DNA from 4 places in the uncultured Comamonas sp. genome. Region 2 is predicted to be linked to each of the others. Evidence: predicted binding sites of a transcription regulator. Region 2 holds the regulator's gene; each other region holds the start of a gene.
What was found. The regulator LexA, encoded in region 2, represses DNA repair genes until DNA is damaged. The targets are predictions, from matches to a motif close to ACTGTATNNNNATACAGT.

Region 1 (3,902 bases), on a different contig from region 2:
CTTTCAGAGTAGCTCTGGCGCACAGCGCTGCCTGTCGGAAAAACGCTTCCCAATACATTGTTCCGCTTCACACATGGCGTAACGGCACTGGGCGTACCCCCGCGCGCTACGCAGACCTACACGGCCTGGCCCCTGCGCTTGCAACACTGGGCTTTTGCCCCATGCTGAATCCAGCCGTATGCGCCGGTGCGCCAACGACTCCACCAGCTGCACCAGGAGAGCCACCATGCCCCAACCCTACGAGCCCAGTCCGTCCCCTGCCCAGCCCCCCATTCCCGGCCAGCCGCAGCCGGCGCCTGGTGAGCCGGGCACGTATGAGCCCAGCCCTTTGCACCCCTACCCAGGCAACCCGCAGCATCCCTATCCCAGCGAGCCGGCACACCCCTACCCCGGCAACCCCGAGCACCCTTACCCCGGCACGCAGCCAGAGCCAGCGCCCGATACGACGACGAGCCAGTCAGTGGGAGGGGATGCAGCGCTGTAGCGGCAGCAGGCTTACTTCTGCGTGGCCTGCAGCAGGTCCAGGCGGCGCTGCACCTGGTCGGCCAGTGCCGTATCGCCCAACGCGCGCGCCAGGCGCTGCTGGTTGATCAGCCAGGCCATCACGGCACGGCGCCAGCCTTGGGCAGAGGCGGTATCGACCGCCTGGGTGACGACCGCCATCGGCACCGGTCCGCGCACCGCCAGCACGCCGGCCGCGACCAGGCGCGACAGCGGGTCTTCCATAGCGGCCAGCGCAGCGGCTGCTTGCTCAGGCGCCAGCGGCGCCACTGCCTGCTGGGCCTTGGGCAGCAGCGCCACATCGCCAGCAGCCAACTGGCCCTGCAGATAGCGGGCATAGGCCTGCTCGGCATCGGCAGCATCCTGGGCCACGGCCTCAAAGCCCGTGCAAGGGGCAGCCTCCAAGGCAGCTACCTGTGCAGCGCAGCGCGCCAGCTCCAGCCGGGCCAGCAGATCGGGCCGGGCCGTGCGGCTCACCTCTTCACGCGCACGCCGCCATTCGGCCTCCGCCACCCGTTGGTTGCCTGACAGGTAGGCATCGGTCGCGCGTTCGGCAGCACCCTGTTCGTTGACCGCCCAGTCGGGCGCCTTCTTGCCGCTGGCGCAGCCGCCCAGCACAGCGGCGGCCAGCAAGGCTGCGGCCAGGCGGGCGGTGATGGCAATCGCGGTACTCATGGCAGTCGCACCTCGGCATCCTTTTTGGCAAACGGCCATTTGCGGTTCAGCTCGGTCAGCATGCCTTCGACCTTGCGCAGATTGGCCTCCACATCGGCACGCAAATCACCCAGCTGGCTGGTGGCATCCTTGGCATTGGCGCCCACGGCCTGGGCCTCCACCAGCACCGCATCCACCTTCTTCAGGCTGCCGCGCACATCGCCGAGCACGGCATTGAGTTGCTGCACCGTGGCGCGCACTTCGGGCATCACGCCATCGGCACCAAACACCTGCTTGTCGGCATTCTTGGCCAGGCCATCGAGGCGCGCCAGCAGCTGGTTGGTGCGGTCCAGGGTCTGCGATATCTTGCGCGCCTCGGCGTCCCCACCCATCACCACGCCCAGCGCGCCGCTGGGGCCGTTGAGCTTGGTGCTCAGGTCACGCAGCTGCTCCAGGGTGCCACCCAAGGCCGAGCCAGCCGAGGTCATCATGTTCAGGTTCTCCAGCAGCTGGCGGGCATTGCTCATCAGCTGCGGCAGCTCGGCCGTCGCATCGCCCGACAGCACCGCGCGCACCGCGCCATCCTCCAGCTGCGGGTCGTCCAGAATGCCCGAATAGGCCTTGATCGTCGTGCCCCCTACCAGGCCCTTGACCAAGGTGAACACGCTGCTGCTGCGCAGCCAGTGCGCATCTTTCTCGGGCACATCCACATGGATGCGCACCGTGCCATCGGGCGCCAGCTCGATCTTGCTGACCTTGCCAATCGCAAAGCCGGAGAAGGTCATGTCCAGACCGATGGAGACACCCTCGGAATCATCGGCCGTCAGGATCAGCGACTGCTTGGGCTCGAAGACGCCGCGCGCATACATCAGATAAAAGGCCGAGCCCAGGATCAGCAGCAGGGTAAACAGCAGCAATGCCCCGGCCTTGCGCTCCAGGTGCGGCACTGGCGTCAGGCCATCGACGGCCACCCCATCGACCACCGCCGCACGCCGTGCAGAGGCGGCAGAAGACGGCGGCGCAGGGCGGTCGGCAGAGTCGTGGGGTTCTGGTATTTGCATGTACCGCGATCTTACCCGGGCTGGCTGTCAGCTTCAAAAGAAAGCTGCAGGGGGTTGTTTTGAAAGGCAGACACTCACTTTCCAGCCCAGTCGCCCGCGGCTTGCCCGGCGCTTGTTACACATTGCCGCTGCGCTAGCTCTTATACTGTACATATATACAGTTATTTGTCATGCCCAAACTCGATGCCCTGTCCTTGCCGCCCGCGGTGAACGCCCAGCTCTGGCGGGGCGATCACATGGTGCGCGCGCCGATGGCGGGCATCCCCACTGGCTGGGATGCACTCGATGCCGAGCTGCCGGGCAAGGGCTGGCCCAGCCAGTGCCTGACCGAGGTGCTGCAGCCCCAGGCCGGCACCTTGGAGTGGCGCCTGACCGGCCGAGGCCTGCAGCAGTGCCCAGCGCACAAGCCCGTCATCGCGCTGGGCCCGCCACTGCCGCCCCACGCCAGCGGGCTGGCCCAGAGCGGCCTGGCGCCCGGGCAACTGGTATGGATACACAGCAGCCGCCCGCAAGACCAGCTCTGGGCGCTGGAGCAACTGCTCAAAGCCAATGCCGCAGCGGCCTTGCTGGCCTGGCTGCCCCAGGTGCAGCCCGAGCAGATACGCCGCCTGCAAATCAGTGCCCAGCAGTTTGAAGGGCCCGTCTTTGTCTTTCGACCCGAGAGCAGCCAGCACCAGGCCTCCGCCGCCCCGTTGCGGCTGCTGGTGCGCAGCAGCCAGCCGTGGTCACTGCAGCTGCAGCTGCTCAAACGCCGGGGCCCCGTGCACCAGGGCACGCTGGAGCTGCCTGCCGTGCCGCCCAGCCTGCAAGCCGTGCTGCCCGCCCGGCTGTGGCCTGGCACCGCGCCGCTGCCCCAACCGGTCACCGCTGCCGTTTCCGTCTCCTCCTCCAACACTGCCCTTAGCTTGCCATACCATGACACCGATCTGGGCCGCCCTGCTGCCCCACTTCCCCTGCCCCGCAGCCAGCGCGCGCGCCAGTCCAGCCTGCTCCACTGAAGCTGCCCACGCCACGCCCTTGGCCGATATGCAAGGCCTGGCGCTGTGGGCGCAGCAGTTCACGCCGCGCCTGGCCTGCGTGCCATCGGACACGGTTTTTGGCGATGCACTGGTGCTGGAGCTGTCGGCCAGCGAGCGCCTGTTTGGCGGACGCCAGCCACTGGCCCGGCGCCTGCTGCGCGAGAGCCGCGAGCTGGGCGTGCAGGCCATCAGTTGGGCCCCCACCAGCCTGGCCGCGATTGCGCTGGCGCGCTGCGGTATCCGCCACGGCATGGGCCAGCCGCTGCCGCAGGTGCTGGCCCCTTTGCCGCTGCATGCCATCGATGCGGTGGCCCGGCATGCCGAGCTGCTGAGCCAGCTGGGCTGCCAGAGCCTGGGCGCCGTCCATGCACTGCCCCGGGGGGCGCTGGCCCGGCGCATGGATACCGGCATCCTGACCGCCCTCGACCAGGCCCATGGCCTGCTGCCCGACCGCTACTCCTGGATCAGCCTGCCTGCCCGTTTCGATGCCCGGCTGGAGCTGCCCATGCGCATCGACCAGGCCGATGCGCTGATGCAGGGTGCGCGCCACCTGCTGCTGCAGCTGTGCGGCTGGCTGGCTGCCCAGCGTGCAGGCGTGCGCAGCTTTCGGCTGCGCTGGTGCCACGATGCGATGCGCTCCCGCCATGTGGGCGATGGCGGCGAGCTG
Region 2 (3,902 bases):
GAACGCGATCTCGTCGCAACACCGATACCGCCGATCAGCCGCGACTATGCGCTGGCGATCACCTCGAATGCGAGCGCAGACGCACCCGCGCTGGCCTGGTCGGAAACGCTGATCAAAGAGCTGGAAGACAGCGATCTGCTGATGATTCTGACACCGATGCACAACTTTGCGGTGCCGGCCACGCTCAAGCTCTGGCTGGACCAGGTGATCCGTATACACCGCAGCTTTGCATCGACGCCCGAAGGCAAGATCGGCTTGATGAAGGACCGGCCCACCTTGGTGTTGGTCAGTTCAGGCGGCTTCCATGCAGGTCCAAAAGCGCGTCAGGAGGACTTTTTGACGCCTTATCTGCGTTATGCGCTGGCCTCCATCGGCATCCGCAATGTGCATTTTGTGTTGCTGCAAGGTCTGGTGTTGGGGCCCGATGCGGTGGCTGCTGCAGTGGATGGCGCGAGGGATGCCCTGCGCGAGCAGCTGGCGCCTTTCAAACAGCTGGCGCTGGAGGCTGCTGCGGCCGCACGCTGAGCGAAAGATGGAAAAGAAGAAGCCGCTGGCAGTGCAGCGGCAGCCACGGCTTAGTGGCCATGAGCAGCGGGCAGCGGGCTGAAGGCAGAGCGCTGAAGGTGCCGGTTTGGCGCGTGCCCGGCATGGCGGTAACGCCCGGTACGTTCAGCGTCTGCGTCAACCCAGCGTAGCGATTCCGCTGCTGTCCACCCCTCGTGACAGCAGGCATGCAGCTGCCAGCAGGCTGGCTACAACGCACCGGCCCGGATTGGCACTGGCTTAGACCGCGTGCAGATGCTCCAGCCGCTCCAGGCGTTCAAGCTCGGCACAGATATCGGCCATGCTGCCCGACATGGCCCAGCGCATGCCTTTTTGGCGGTGCAGGCTGGCCGGTTGCGCCCAGTACATCTTGACGGGGGCATCGTTGGCGGCCTGGGCGCTGCAGCGCTGTACCGACAAGAACGGGCGGGTGTGGGACTGTATACCTACTGAGAGGCGGCGGCGCGCTGCGGGTTTGCGCGGCAGGCGAATGCGGTCGATGGGGCGCTGTGCGGGTGTCTCTTCGGCAGGGCCGTCCACGCCAGGCGGAACGCTGGGGCCATCGAGCAGGCTCAGTTGCTGCACGGCACCACGCTGCGCAGCGGCGCTGGAGGCGGCGGCAAAGCAATGCACCTGGGCGGCAAGCTGGCCATCGTTGGCGGCGCCATGGGCTGGACGGCGGCGGCTGCTGCGCACGATGGCACGTTGGATGGACTGGAACCAGGGCAGGCCAGCGACGAGGGAAAAGGGCGCAAGCGCACGCAATGCATCTGCTACGAGCATGGGAGACTCCTTGGTGTACGGATGACAGCAGGATTGCGCAAGGCGAGCGCATTCCCCAGGGTTGTGGGCCGGGTGCCCACAACGCCCGCTACCTGGGGTTGCGCAGAAAGGGAGGGGCCGACAGGGCCGCTGGGCTTAGTTCAGCATCGTGTTGCGAATCAACCCGACGGCAATGCCTTCGATCTCGAAGGGCTCGCCCGGCTGCACGACGATGGGCAGGTAATCCGGGTTCTCGGCCAGCAGCTCGATGCCATCCTTGGTGCGCTGCAGGCGCTTGACGGTGACGTCATCGCCCAGACGTGCGACGATGATCTGGCCATTGCGGGCCTCGCGGGTGGCTTTGACGGCCAGCAGATCGCCATCGATGATGCCGACATCGCGCATCGACATGCCGCGTACCTTCAGCAGGTAATCGGGCTGCTGCTGGAACAGGCCGCCTTCAACGGTATAGGTCTGGTCGACATGCTCTTGCGCCAGGATGGGCGAGCCCGCTGACACGCGGCCAATCAGCGGCAGGGCCAGCTGGGCGAGCTCTTGCACCACACGGCCCAGGCCGGCGGTGGCGTTGGACACGCCTGCCAGCGGCGACGAAAAGCGCGTGCCGCGTGCCGCATTGATGGAGCGCACGGTATCACTTTGCAGGCGAATCCCCCGGGAGGTACCGCTGACCAGCTCGATCACACCCTTGCGTGCCAGCGCCTTGAGGTGGTCTTCTGCCGAATTGGCCGATTTGAAGCCCAGCTTGCTGGCGATTTCGGCGCGCGTTGGCGGGGCGCCGGTGCGCGAGATGGCCGTCTGGATCAGGTCCAGAATTTCTTGTTGGCGCGCGGTGAGTTTGGGATGGTCTCGCATAAGATCTCCGTGTGATCTGTGGTGCCGGGTGGCAGCCAAGCTGCCGTGCACTCCAACACCTGTATATCAATCCAGTACCTGTATTTTTAACCAGTTTTTTGCAGGAGGCAAGCTTTGCAGCCAAAAATTTTGATCATCGGCACCGGCGGCACCATTGCCGGCATGGCCGATGATGCCGAGAATCCCGGCCAGTACCGTGCGGCGCAGCTGTCGGTCGCGGCCCTGCTGGCGGGGGTGAGCGGTATCGAGACCGCCGCGGCGGGCCCGCTGGATGCAATGCAGATCGCGCAAATTGATAGCAAGGACATGAGCGACGAGGTCTGGCATGCGCTGCTCCAGGCTTGCGATGCAGCGATGCGCGACGAGGCGGTACGCGGTGTTGTTATCACCCACGGAACGGATACCTTGGAGGAAACTGCCTGGTTCCTGCATTGCGTTTTAGGGCGCCTGGCCAAGCCGGTGGTGCTGACCTGTGCGATGCGCCCGGCCAATGCCTTGATGCCCGATGGCCCGCAGAATCTGAAGGATGCCGTGGCCGCCGCTGCGGCGCTGGATGCGGACGGCCATCCGCTGTTGCGCGAGGTGGTCGCGGTGACCGGCGGGGGCGAGCTGCACAGCGCGCGCTGGCTGCAAAAGGTGCACCCGCACCGCTTGCTGGCCTTTTCATCGGGCGAACAGGGGCCGCTGGGCTGGGTGGATGGCACGAACGTGCGCCTGCGCCAGGGCTATGCACCGCAGGCAGCAGATACGGAGGGCGGCTACACCGGCAGCGCATGGCTGGCGGCCTTGCCCGCGCCGGCCAGTACGCCCTGGCCGTGGGTGGAGATCGTCACCAGCCATGCTGGCCTGCGCCCGGGGCTGTTGAAGGCGCTACAGGCCCAGGGTGTGGATGGCCTGGTGGTGGCAACCACCGGCAATGGCACGGTGCATGAGGTGCTGCTGGATGGGATCGCGCGCGCACGCCAGCAAGGCTTGCCGGTGTGGCGCAGCAGCCGCTGCAGCGATGGCGTGATCAGCGATGCAGTATTGCCCGGGATGGCCGACCTGGACAAAGACCTGGCCGTGGCCTTGACGCCCTACAAATGCCGGGTCAGCCTGCAGCTGGCGCTGGTGCAGGCCCGATCCAAAATCTAAGTACGGGCATGGGAGCCAACGGCAGATACCGGTTTATTTACCGATAAATAGACGGGCATAAAAAAGCCACTGTCGCACGACAGTGGCTTGGTAGATGAGGCAGAGTTGCTTATCAGGCCTGCAGGGCGGCAATCGCGCGCTGCGTGATTTCTTCGACCGAGCCCATGCCGCTGATCGCGCGGTACTTGGGGGCGGCGGCCGGGTCTTGTGCAGCCCAGCTGCTGTAGTAGTCGACCAAGGGGCGGGTCTGGCTGCTGTAGACGTCCAGGCGCTTCTTGACGGTTTCTTCCTTGTCGTCTTCGCGCTGCACCAGGGGCTCGCCAGTCACATCGTCCAGGCCTTCGGTCTTGGGCGGGTTGAACTTGACATGGTAGGTACGGCCCGATGCGGGATGGCTGCGGCGGCCGCTCATGCGCTCGATGATGGCTTCAAACGGCACATCGATTTCCAGCACGTAGTCGAGCTTGACGCCGGCCGCCTTCATCGCGTCGGCCTGCGGGATCGTGCGGGGGAAACCGTCAAACAGGAAGCCATTGGCGCAATCGGCCTGGGCGATACGTTCCTTGACCAGGTTGATGATCAGATCGTCA
Region 3 (3,902 bases), on a different contig from region 2:
GGGCCGGGAGGGCTTGCCGTAGGCTTCGTTGCCCTGCGCAAAGGTCTCGTACAACAACAGCCCGCCAGGGGCCACACTGGCCAGAATGCGCGGCCACAGCGGGCGCCACAGATAGTTCGTCACGACCACTGCATCGAAGAGCCGGCCTTCCAGCGGCCAGGCACCGTTTTCGATATCGGCCTGCAGCCATTCGCCTGCCGTGTCCGACTGCAGCGATTGCAGGGCCGCACCGTCGCGGTCCACGCCCGTCACCTGCAAACCCTGGGCCTGCAGGTAGCGCGCATGGCGGCCCTGGCCGCAGGCCAGATCCAGCACCTGGCGGCCAGCCGGGATCAGCGCAGAAAAGCGGGTGATCCAGGGCGAGGGGGCGGGGGTGTGGGTGTGGGTGTGGGTGTGGGTGTGGGTGTGGGTCATCGGCTGGATCGTGTCTGCGATCGCTGCATCGCGGCGCGGGGAGAACGTAGACACGTTCTCAGAAGCAGGCCCAGACATGGTCTGCCATGCGCACCATGAATTCCGGTTGCGTATAGAGCATGAAGACCAGCGCCAGCAGCACCGCCACCAGCAGCCAGATGGCAGCGCGCTGCCAGCCGCGCAGCGGCGCGGCGTCCGCGTTGGAGGGTGAGGGTGGTGCAGGCTGTTGCATGAGAGTTCGGTGGTCAGGCCGCCAGTGGCTGGCGCCGCACAGGCTCTTCCTTGACGGGCAGATTGACCAGGCCGGCGAACACGCCCAGCCCAATCGCCACGTACCAGACGACATCATAGCTGCCGGTGTGGTCATACAGGTAGCCGCCCAGCCAGATGCCCAGGAAGCTGCCGATCTGGTGGCTGAAGAACACAAAGCCGCTGAGCATGGACAAATGCTGCACGCCAAAGATCTGCGCAATGGCGCCATTGGTCAGCGGCACGGTGGACAGCCACAAAAAGCCCATCGCGGCGGCAAACACATAGACCGACCAGGGCGACAGCGGGACCAGCAGAAACACCACGATCGCGATCGCGCGGATGAAATAGATGCCCGAGAGCAGGTAGCGCTTGGCCATGCGCTGGCCCAGCGAGCCTGCCAGGTAGGTGCCAAAGATGTTGAACAGGCCGATGAGCGCGAGCGAATAGCTGGCCACATGCGGCGGCAGCCCGAAGTCTTTCAGGTAGCTGGGCATGTGCACGCCAATGAACATCACCTGGAAGCCGCAAACGAAGTAACCCGCCGTCAGCAGCAAGAAGCTGGGATTGCGGAAGGCTTCGCCCACGGCCTGGGCGATGGTTTGCTGCTGGCCTGCGGCCGCGTGGCGCTTGAGTGCGTGGAAATTGGGCTCGCGCAGCGCGATGGCCAGCGGCACGATGGTCAGCACCAACACCGCACAGACCAGCAGCGCGTTCTGCCAGCCCAGGTGGGCGATCAGCTGGCCCTCGACCGGCACCATGAAGAACTGGCCAAAGGAGCCGGCCGCTGCAGCCACCCCCATGGCCCAGGAGCGTTTCTCGGCAGGCAGTTGGCGCCCGATGACGCCATAGATCACCGCATAGGTGGTGCCCGTCTGCGCCATGCCGATCAAAAGTCCGGCCGTGAGTGCGAACACCAGCGTATTGGGCGCCCAGGCCATGCCGGCCAGGCCCAGCGCATAGAGCAGCGCGCCGCAGACCAGCACCTTGCTGGCGCCAAAACGGTCGGCCAGCATGCCGGTGAAGATGCCAATCAGGCCCCAGCTGAGGTTTTGCACCGCCAGCGCCAGCGCAAAGGATTCGCGCGTCCAGCCCATCTCCTGCGTGATCGGCTGCAGCCACAGGCCAAAGCCATGGCGGATGCCCATCGATAAGGTCACTACGGCGCCGCCACACAGCAGCACGCGGGCTATGGACAATGGTTGTGCGTTGTTTTGCATAGTCTAAGGATGTCTCTTTATCCAAGAATTGTTACTCCAACGCCAAAAACCGGCTGTCGCCCGCATATTGCCCGGTGCCCGGCCAAGCCCATTACCGCCTTTTCCGACCAAACGTCGTGAATCGTCAACAAATCCACCTGTTTATCTATACAGCTATTTACAATGGCAGCCGCTAGAATGGAAAGTTATGGCAAGCAAAAACACGTCTACCAGTGAATACGCAGAAGGCTCGATCCGGGTCCTCAAGGGGCTCGAACCGGTCAAGCAGCGCCCGGGTATGTATACCCGTACTGACAACCCGCTGCACATCATCCAGGAGGTGATCGACAACGCCGCTGACGAGGCACTCGCCGGCTTTGGCAAGAAGATCCGCGTCTATCTGCACACCGATGCGTCGATCAGTGTGGAGGACGACGGCCGGGGCATTCCGTTTGGCATGCACCCCGAAGAACATGCGCCGGTGGTGGAGCTGGTGTTCACCCGCCTGCACGCGGGCGGCAAGTTCGACAAGGGCCAGGGCGGCGCCTACAGCTTCTCCGGCGGTCTGCATGGCGTGGGGGTGTCGGTGACCAATGCGTTGGCCACCCGCATGGAAGTGACCGTGCACCGCGACGGCTCGGTGGCCACGATGGCCTTTGCCGGTGGCGATGTGGTCGAGCCGCTGAAGGTGCGGCCGATGGTCAGCGGTGACCGCAAGCAGGGCACGACGGTGCGTGTGTGGCCCGATGCCAAGTATTTCGAATCCAGCCATCTGCCAATGGGCGAGCTGGTGCACCTGCTGCGCAGCAAGGCGGTGCTGATGCCCGGCGTGAGCGTGCAGCTGACGCAGGACAAGAGCCGCGAGACGCAGACCTGGCAGTACAAGGGTGGCCTCAAGGACTACCTGCTGCAGACGCTGCCGGTGGACCCGCTCATTCCGGTGTTCGAAGGCGAGGGTTTTGCCGGCCGCAGCGACGACCATTTTGCCGAGGGCGAAGGGGCGTCCTGGTGCGTGGCCTTCACCGACGAAGGCCAGCCGGTGCGCGAGAGCTATGTCAACCTGATCCCCACCACCGCCGGCGGCACGCATGAAAGCGGTCTGCGCGACGGCCTGTTCCAGGCGGTCAAGAGCTTTATCGAACTGCACTCGCTGCTGCCCAAGGGCGTCAAGCTGATGCCCGAGGACGTGTTTGCCCGCGCCAGCTATGTGCTGTCTGCCAAGGTGCTCGATCCCCAGTTCCAGGGCCAGATCAAGGAGCGCCTGAACTCGCGCGATGCAGTGCGCCTGGTCTCGGGCATGGTGCGGCCTGCGCTGGAGCTGTGGCTGAACCAGAACGTCGAATATGGCAAGAAGCTCGCAGAGATCGCGATCAAGGCGGCACAGACGCGCCAGCGCGCCGGCCAGAAGGTGGAAAAGCGCAAGGGCAGCGGCGTGGCCGTGTTGCCCGGCAAGCTGACCGATTGCGAAAGCCGCGACCTGGCCTACAACGAGGTGTTTCTGGTCGAGGGTGATTCGGCCGGCGGCAGCGCCAAGATGGGGCGCGACAAGGAAACCCAGGCCATCCTGCCGCTGCGCGGCAAGGTGCTCAACACCTGGGAGGTGGACCGTGACCGCCTGTTTGCCAATACCGAAATCCATGATATCTCGGTGGCCATCGGCGTCGATCCCCATGGCCCCGATGACGAGGTGGACCTGAGCGGTCTGCGCTACGGCAAGATCTGCATCCTCAGCGATGCGGACGTGGACGGCTCGCACATCCAGGTGCTGCTGCTGACCCTGTTCTTCAAGCACTTCCCGCAGCTGATCGAGAAAGGCCATGTCTGCGTGGCGCGGCCGCCGCTGTTCCGCGTCGATATTCCTGCCCGGGGCAAAAAGCCCGCTGCCAAGGTCTATGCGCTGGACGAGGCAGAGATGCATGCCATCTTCGACAAGGCCGCCAAGGATGGCGTACCCCGGGAGAAATGCCAGGTCAGCCGCTTCAAGGGCCTGGGCGAGATGAATGCCGAGCAGCTCTGGGAAACCACGTTGAACCCGGACAC
Region 4 (3,902 bases), on a different contig from region 2:
CACCGTGGTGCTGCAATTGCTGGCCGTGGGCGGGCTCACCGCCCTGGGCTACAGCTGCTGGGAGCACGGCATACAGCACGGGCATCTGGCCGTGATGGCTGCAGCGTCGTACTTCACGCCCGTATTCTCTGCCTTGCTGGCCAGTGCCTGGCTGCAGGTGCAGCCGGGCTGGGGCTTCTGGCAGGGCGTGGTGCTGGTGACCGTGGGGTCGCTGGTGTGCTGGGGTGCGACCCGGCGCGCAGACTAGCCTTCGTCCTCTGCTCCTGCATCCCAGTCTTCGCTGCGGCCCCGCAGCACCTTGCTCGCAATTTCTCCACCAAAACCGCGGGCGGCCAGAAAGCGCATCTGCTTGAGTCGTTCCTGCGGTGTGGCCGGTGGTGCGCCGAAGCGCTGGCGCCATACGGCAAGGGCGCGCTGCAGTTCGGTGGCGCGCAGTTGCTCTGCGGCGGCGCGCACCAGTCCGTCGTCCAGCCCCTTGTTGCGCAACTCCTGCACCACGCGTGCCGTGCCAAAGCGCGCGGCCTTGCGGTGCAGCACGGACTCGGCCACGCGCTGGGCACTGATGAAGCCGCGCTGCTCCAGCGCGTCGAGCATGGCGCCCAGGTCTTCGCCTTCCTCCACATGGGGGGCGAGCTTGCGTTCCAGCTCCAGCCGTGAATGTTCGCGCTGGCCCAGCAGCTTGAGCGCCCGGCCCTTGAGCGACAGCTTGGCGAATCCCATGCGGCAATGTCTCCTGAATCGTCCCGAATAAAAAAGGCCCCCACGCTCCCCTTGCTGCGCAAGGTCCGCTGCCCCCCAAGGGGGCCGCTTTTTTGCCTTGGGGCGTCCCGGCGATAAAAAAGGCGCAGACGTGAGCCTGCGCCAAGATGGCAAACACAGTGTGTGCAGGCGCGGCAGCGCCTGCAGTGAGGGGTCAGGCCGCTCAGGCTTCGATCACGCCGTCCTTGTCGGCCTTGGCCTTGCCCGCCTTGGCGGCCTTGGCTTCGGGGGCATCGCCACCGGCCGTGGGCAGCAGGGCGATGCCCAGGCTGTCGCGCACCTTGTTCTCGATCTCCACGGCCAGGCCGCTGTTCTCGCGCAGGAATTCGCGGGCGTTGTCGCGGCCCTGGCCGATCTTCTCGCCGTTGTAGGCATACCAGGCGCCCGACTTGTCGAGGATCTTGGCGTTGACGCCCATGTCCAGGATTTCGCCTTCGCGCGAGATGCCTTCGCCGAAGAGGATGTCGAACTCGGCGGTCTTGAACGGAGGCGAGACCTTGTTCTTGACGACCTTGACCTTGGTCTCGTTGCCGATGGCCTCGTCGCCCTTCTTGATGGTGCCGGTGCGGCGGATGTCCAGGCGGACCGAGGCGTAGAACTTCAGCGCATTGCCGCCCGTGGTGGTTTCGGGGCTGCCGAACATCACGCCGATCTTCATGCGGATCTGGTTGATGAAGATGACCATGCAGTTGGTCTTCTTGATGGTGGCTGTCAGCTTGCGCAGCGCCTGGCTCATCAGGCGGGCCTGCAGGCCGGGCAGCTGGTCGCCCATCTCGCCTTCGATTTCGGCCCGGGGTGTGAGGGCGGCCACCGAGTCCACGACGATCATGTCCACGGCGCCCGAGCGCACCAGGCTGTCCACGATTTCCAGGGCCTGCTCGCCGGTATCGGGCTGGCTGATCAGCACTTCGTTGAGGTTCACGCCCAGCTTCTGGGCGTAGCTGGTGTCCAGTGCGTGTTCCGCGTCGATGAAGGCGCAGGTGCCGCCCTGCTTTTGCATTTCGGCGATGACCTGCAGCGTCAGCGTGGTCTTGCCCGAGGATTCAGGGCCGTAGATCTCGATCACGCGGCCACGGGGCAGGCCGCCCACGCCCAGGGCGATGTCCAGGCCCAGCGAGCCGGTGGAGACGACCTGGATGTCCTGGATGGCTTCGCCTTCACCCAGGCGCATGATCGTGCCCTTGCCGAACTGCTTTTCGATCTGGGCGAGTGCGGCCTGCAGGGCCTTGGCTTTTTCACTGTTGGCGGTGGTGACGGCGGTGTTCATGCGGACTCCTGGGTTGGCTGGGGTTTCAGCTCTGTATTTGCATTCAGGCTGGATGCTTGAACAGTAGTTTATGGGCTTGTTGGTTTGTTTTGTTGGTGTTTTTAGTCAGTTTTCCTGACTTGTTGGATTTGCCTCCACAATGCATCCATGAATGAGTTTTCCCCCGTCACGCCGCCCGCCGACGCCTGGCGCCAGACCCACCTGGGCCGCCTGCTCGGCCATGCCATGCGCCGGTTCGACGCGCGTGTGCTGCAGCTCATGGCGCGCGATGTGGAGGTGCCGCTGGCGCTGTCCAATCTTGCGGCGCGCGACAAGGTGGGTGCGGCCCACATCCACATCACGCGGCATCTGTCGCTGGCTGGCGACAGGCTCACCGACCTGGCCGAGCGCGCTGGCATGACCAAGCAGTCCATGGGCGACCTGGTGGCCCAGTGCGAGGCCTGGGGCCTGGTCACGCGCGAAAGCGACGAGCGCGATGCGCGCGCACGCCGCATCCGCTTCACGCCTGCGGGCCTGGCATGGCTGCAGGCCTTCCATGACGCCGTGTCCCAGGCCGAGGCCGAGTTCCGCGAGGAAGTCGGCGACGACATCGCCACCGTGGTGGCGCTGGGGCTGGAGGCCTATGCGGGCGGCGGCTCACTCGGGTAAGGTCCCTGCCCGTGGGGCGGGGCGCATCCTAGAATCCTAGGAATCAAAGGCGCGCATTTCCAACATCCAGAGCGCGTCTGTATTTCAGGAGACAACCCCATGCGCATTCTGATTGCCGAAGACGACCAGGTCCTGGCCGATGGTCTGCTGCGCAGCCTGCGCGGCTCGGGCGCCGTGGTCAGTCATGTGGCCAACGGCAGCGAGGCCGATACCGCGCTGATGACCAGCAGCGAGTTCGACCTGCTCATCCTGGACCTGGGCCTGCCCAAGATGCACGGGCTCGAAGTGCTCAAGAAGCTGCGCGGCCGGGGCGATGCGCTGCCGGTGCTGATCCTCACGGCGGCCGACAGCGTGGAAGAGCGCGTGCAGGGGCTGGACTACGGCGCCGACGACTACATGGCCAAGCCGTTTGCGCTGTCCGAGCTGGAGGCGCGTGTGCGCGCGCTCACGCGGCGCGGCATGGGTGGCGCCAGCAGCACCATCAAGCACGGCCCCCTGGTCTACGACCAGGCCGGCCGCGTGGCCACCATCGACGGCAAGATGGTCGAGCTGTCGGCGCGCGAACTGGGCCTGCTGGAAGTGCTGCTGCAGCGTGCGGGCCGGCTGGTCAGCAAGGACCAGTTGGTCGAGCGCCTGTGCGAATGGGGCGACGAGGTCAGCAACAACGCCATCGAGGTCTATATCCACCGCCTGCGCAAGAAGATAGAGCGCGGCCCCATCCGCATTGCCACCGTGCGCGGCCTGGGCTACTGCCTTGAGAAGATCGCTTCCTGAGGCCGCTGCCTTGGCTGTCAGGCCCGGGTTGGCTTGCCTGCGCATAGTGGCGGATGCCACGGGGCCGTGAACCCGTCGTGAGGGCTGCCCGCCGATGAAAATCTTCCAGCGTGAACAGCGCTCACTGTTCGGCGAGATCCTTGACTGGATGCTCACGCCGCTGCTGCTGCTGTGGCCCGTGAGCCTGGCGCTGACCTGGCTGGTGGCCCAGGGCCTGGCCAACAAGCCGTTCGATCGTGCGCTGGAGTACAACGCCCAGGCGCTGGCGCAGCTGGTGATGGTGCAGCAGGGCAAGGTGCTGTTCAACCTGCCGCAATCGGCCAGCGAGATCCTGCGCGCCGACGAGTCGGACACCGTGTATTTCCAGGTGCTGGGCGTCAAGGGCGAGTACCTGGCCGGCGAGCGCGATCTGCCGCTGCCGCCCGAGTCCGACGATCCGCCATCCGGCGATCTA

Region 1: a site for LexA is predicted at 2,361-2,378, ahead of imuA (translesion DNA synthesis-associated protein ImuA). Genes of this name have one in related genera too.
Region 3: a site for LexA is predicted at 2,020-2,037, ahead of ACHWUQ_RS09825 (DNA topoisomerase IV subunit B). Genes of this name have one in related genera too.
Region 4: a site for LexA is predicted at 2,057-2,074, ahead of recA (recombinase RecA). Genes of this name have one in related genera too.

The regions. Positions count from the first base shown of each region.
Region 1 covers NZ_CAXYJV010000038.1:119,657-123,558, forward strand. Annotated here, with positions in the region: gene ACHWUQ_RS14160 (hypothetical protein) at 227-484, shown strand; gene ACHWUQ_RS14165 (hypothetical protein) at 496-1,176, opposite strand; gene ACHWUQ_RS14170 (MlaD family protein) at 1,173-2,216, opposite strand; gene imuA (translesion DNA synthesis-associated protein ImuA) at 2,387-3,214, shown strand; gene ACHWUQ_RS14180 (DNA polymerase Y family protein) at 3,132-3,902, shown strand, end outside.
Region 2 covers NZ_CAXYJV010000050.1:239,659-243,560, reverse strand. Annotated here, with positions in the region: gene ACHWUQ_RS22050 (FMN-dependent NADH-azoreductase) at 1-525, shown strand, start outside; gene ACHWUQ_RS22045 (hypothetical protein) at 784-1,326, opposite strand; gene lexA (transcriptional repressor LexA) at 1,462-2,178, opposite strand; gene ACHWUQ_RS22035 (asparaginase) at 2,293-3,312, shown strand; gene adk (adenylate kinase) at 3,425-3,902, opposite strand, start outside.
Region 3 covers NZ_CAXYJV010000026.1:27,602-31,503, forward strand. Annotated here, with positions in the region: gene ACHWUQ_RS09810 (class I SAM-dependent methyltransferase) at 1-414, opposite strand, end outside; gene ACHWUQ_RS09815 (hypothetical protein) at 473-646, opposite strand; gene ACHWUQ_RS09820 (MFS transporter) at 660-1,883, opposite strand; gene ACHWUQ_RS09825 (DNA topoisomerase IV subunit B) at 2,071-3,902, shown strand, end outside.
Region 4 covers NZ_CAXYJV010000008.1:11,088-14,989, reverse strand. Annotated here, with positions in the region: gene yddG (aromatic amino acid DMT transporter YddG) at 1-247, shown strand, start outside; gene recX (recombination regulator RecX) at 244-720, opposite strand; gene recA (recombinase RecA) at 923-2,026, opposite strand; gene ACHWUQ_RS03575 (MarR family winged helix-turn-helix transcriptional regulator) at 2,174-2,674, shown strand; gene ACHWUQ_RS03570 (response regulator transcription factor) at 2,774-3,448, shown strand; gene ACHWUQ_RS03565 (sensor histidine kinase) at 3,543-3,902, shown strand, end outside.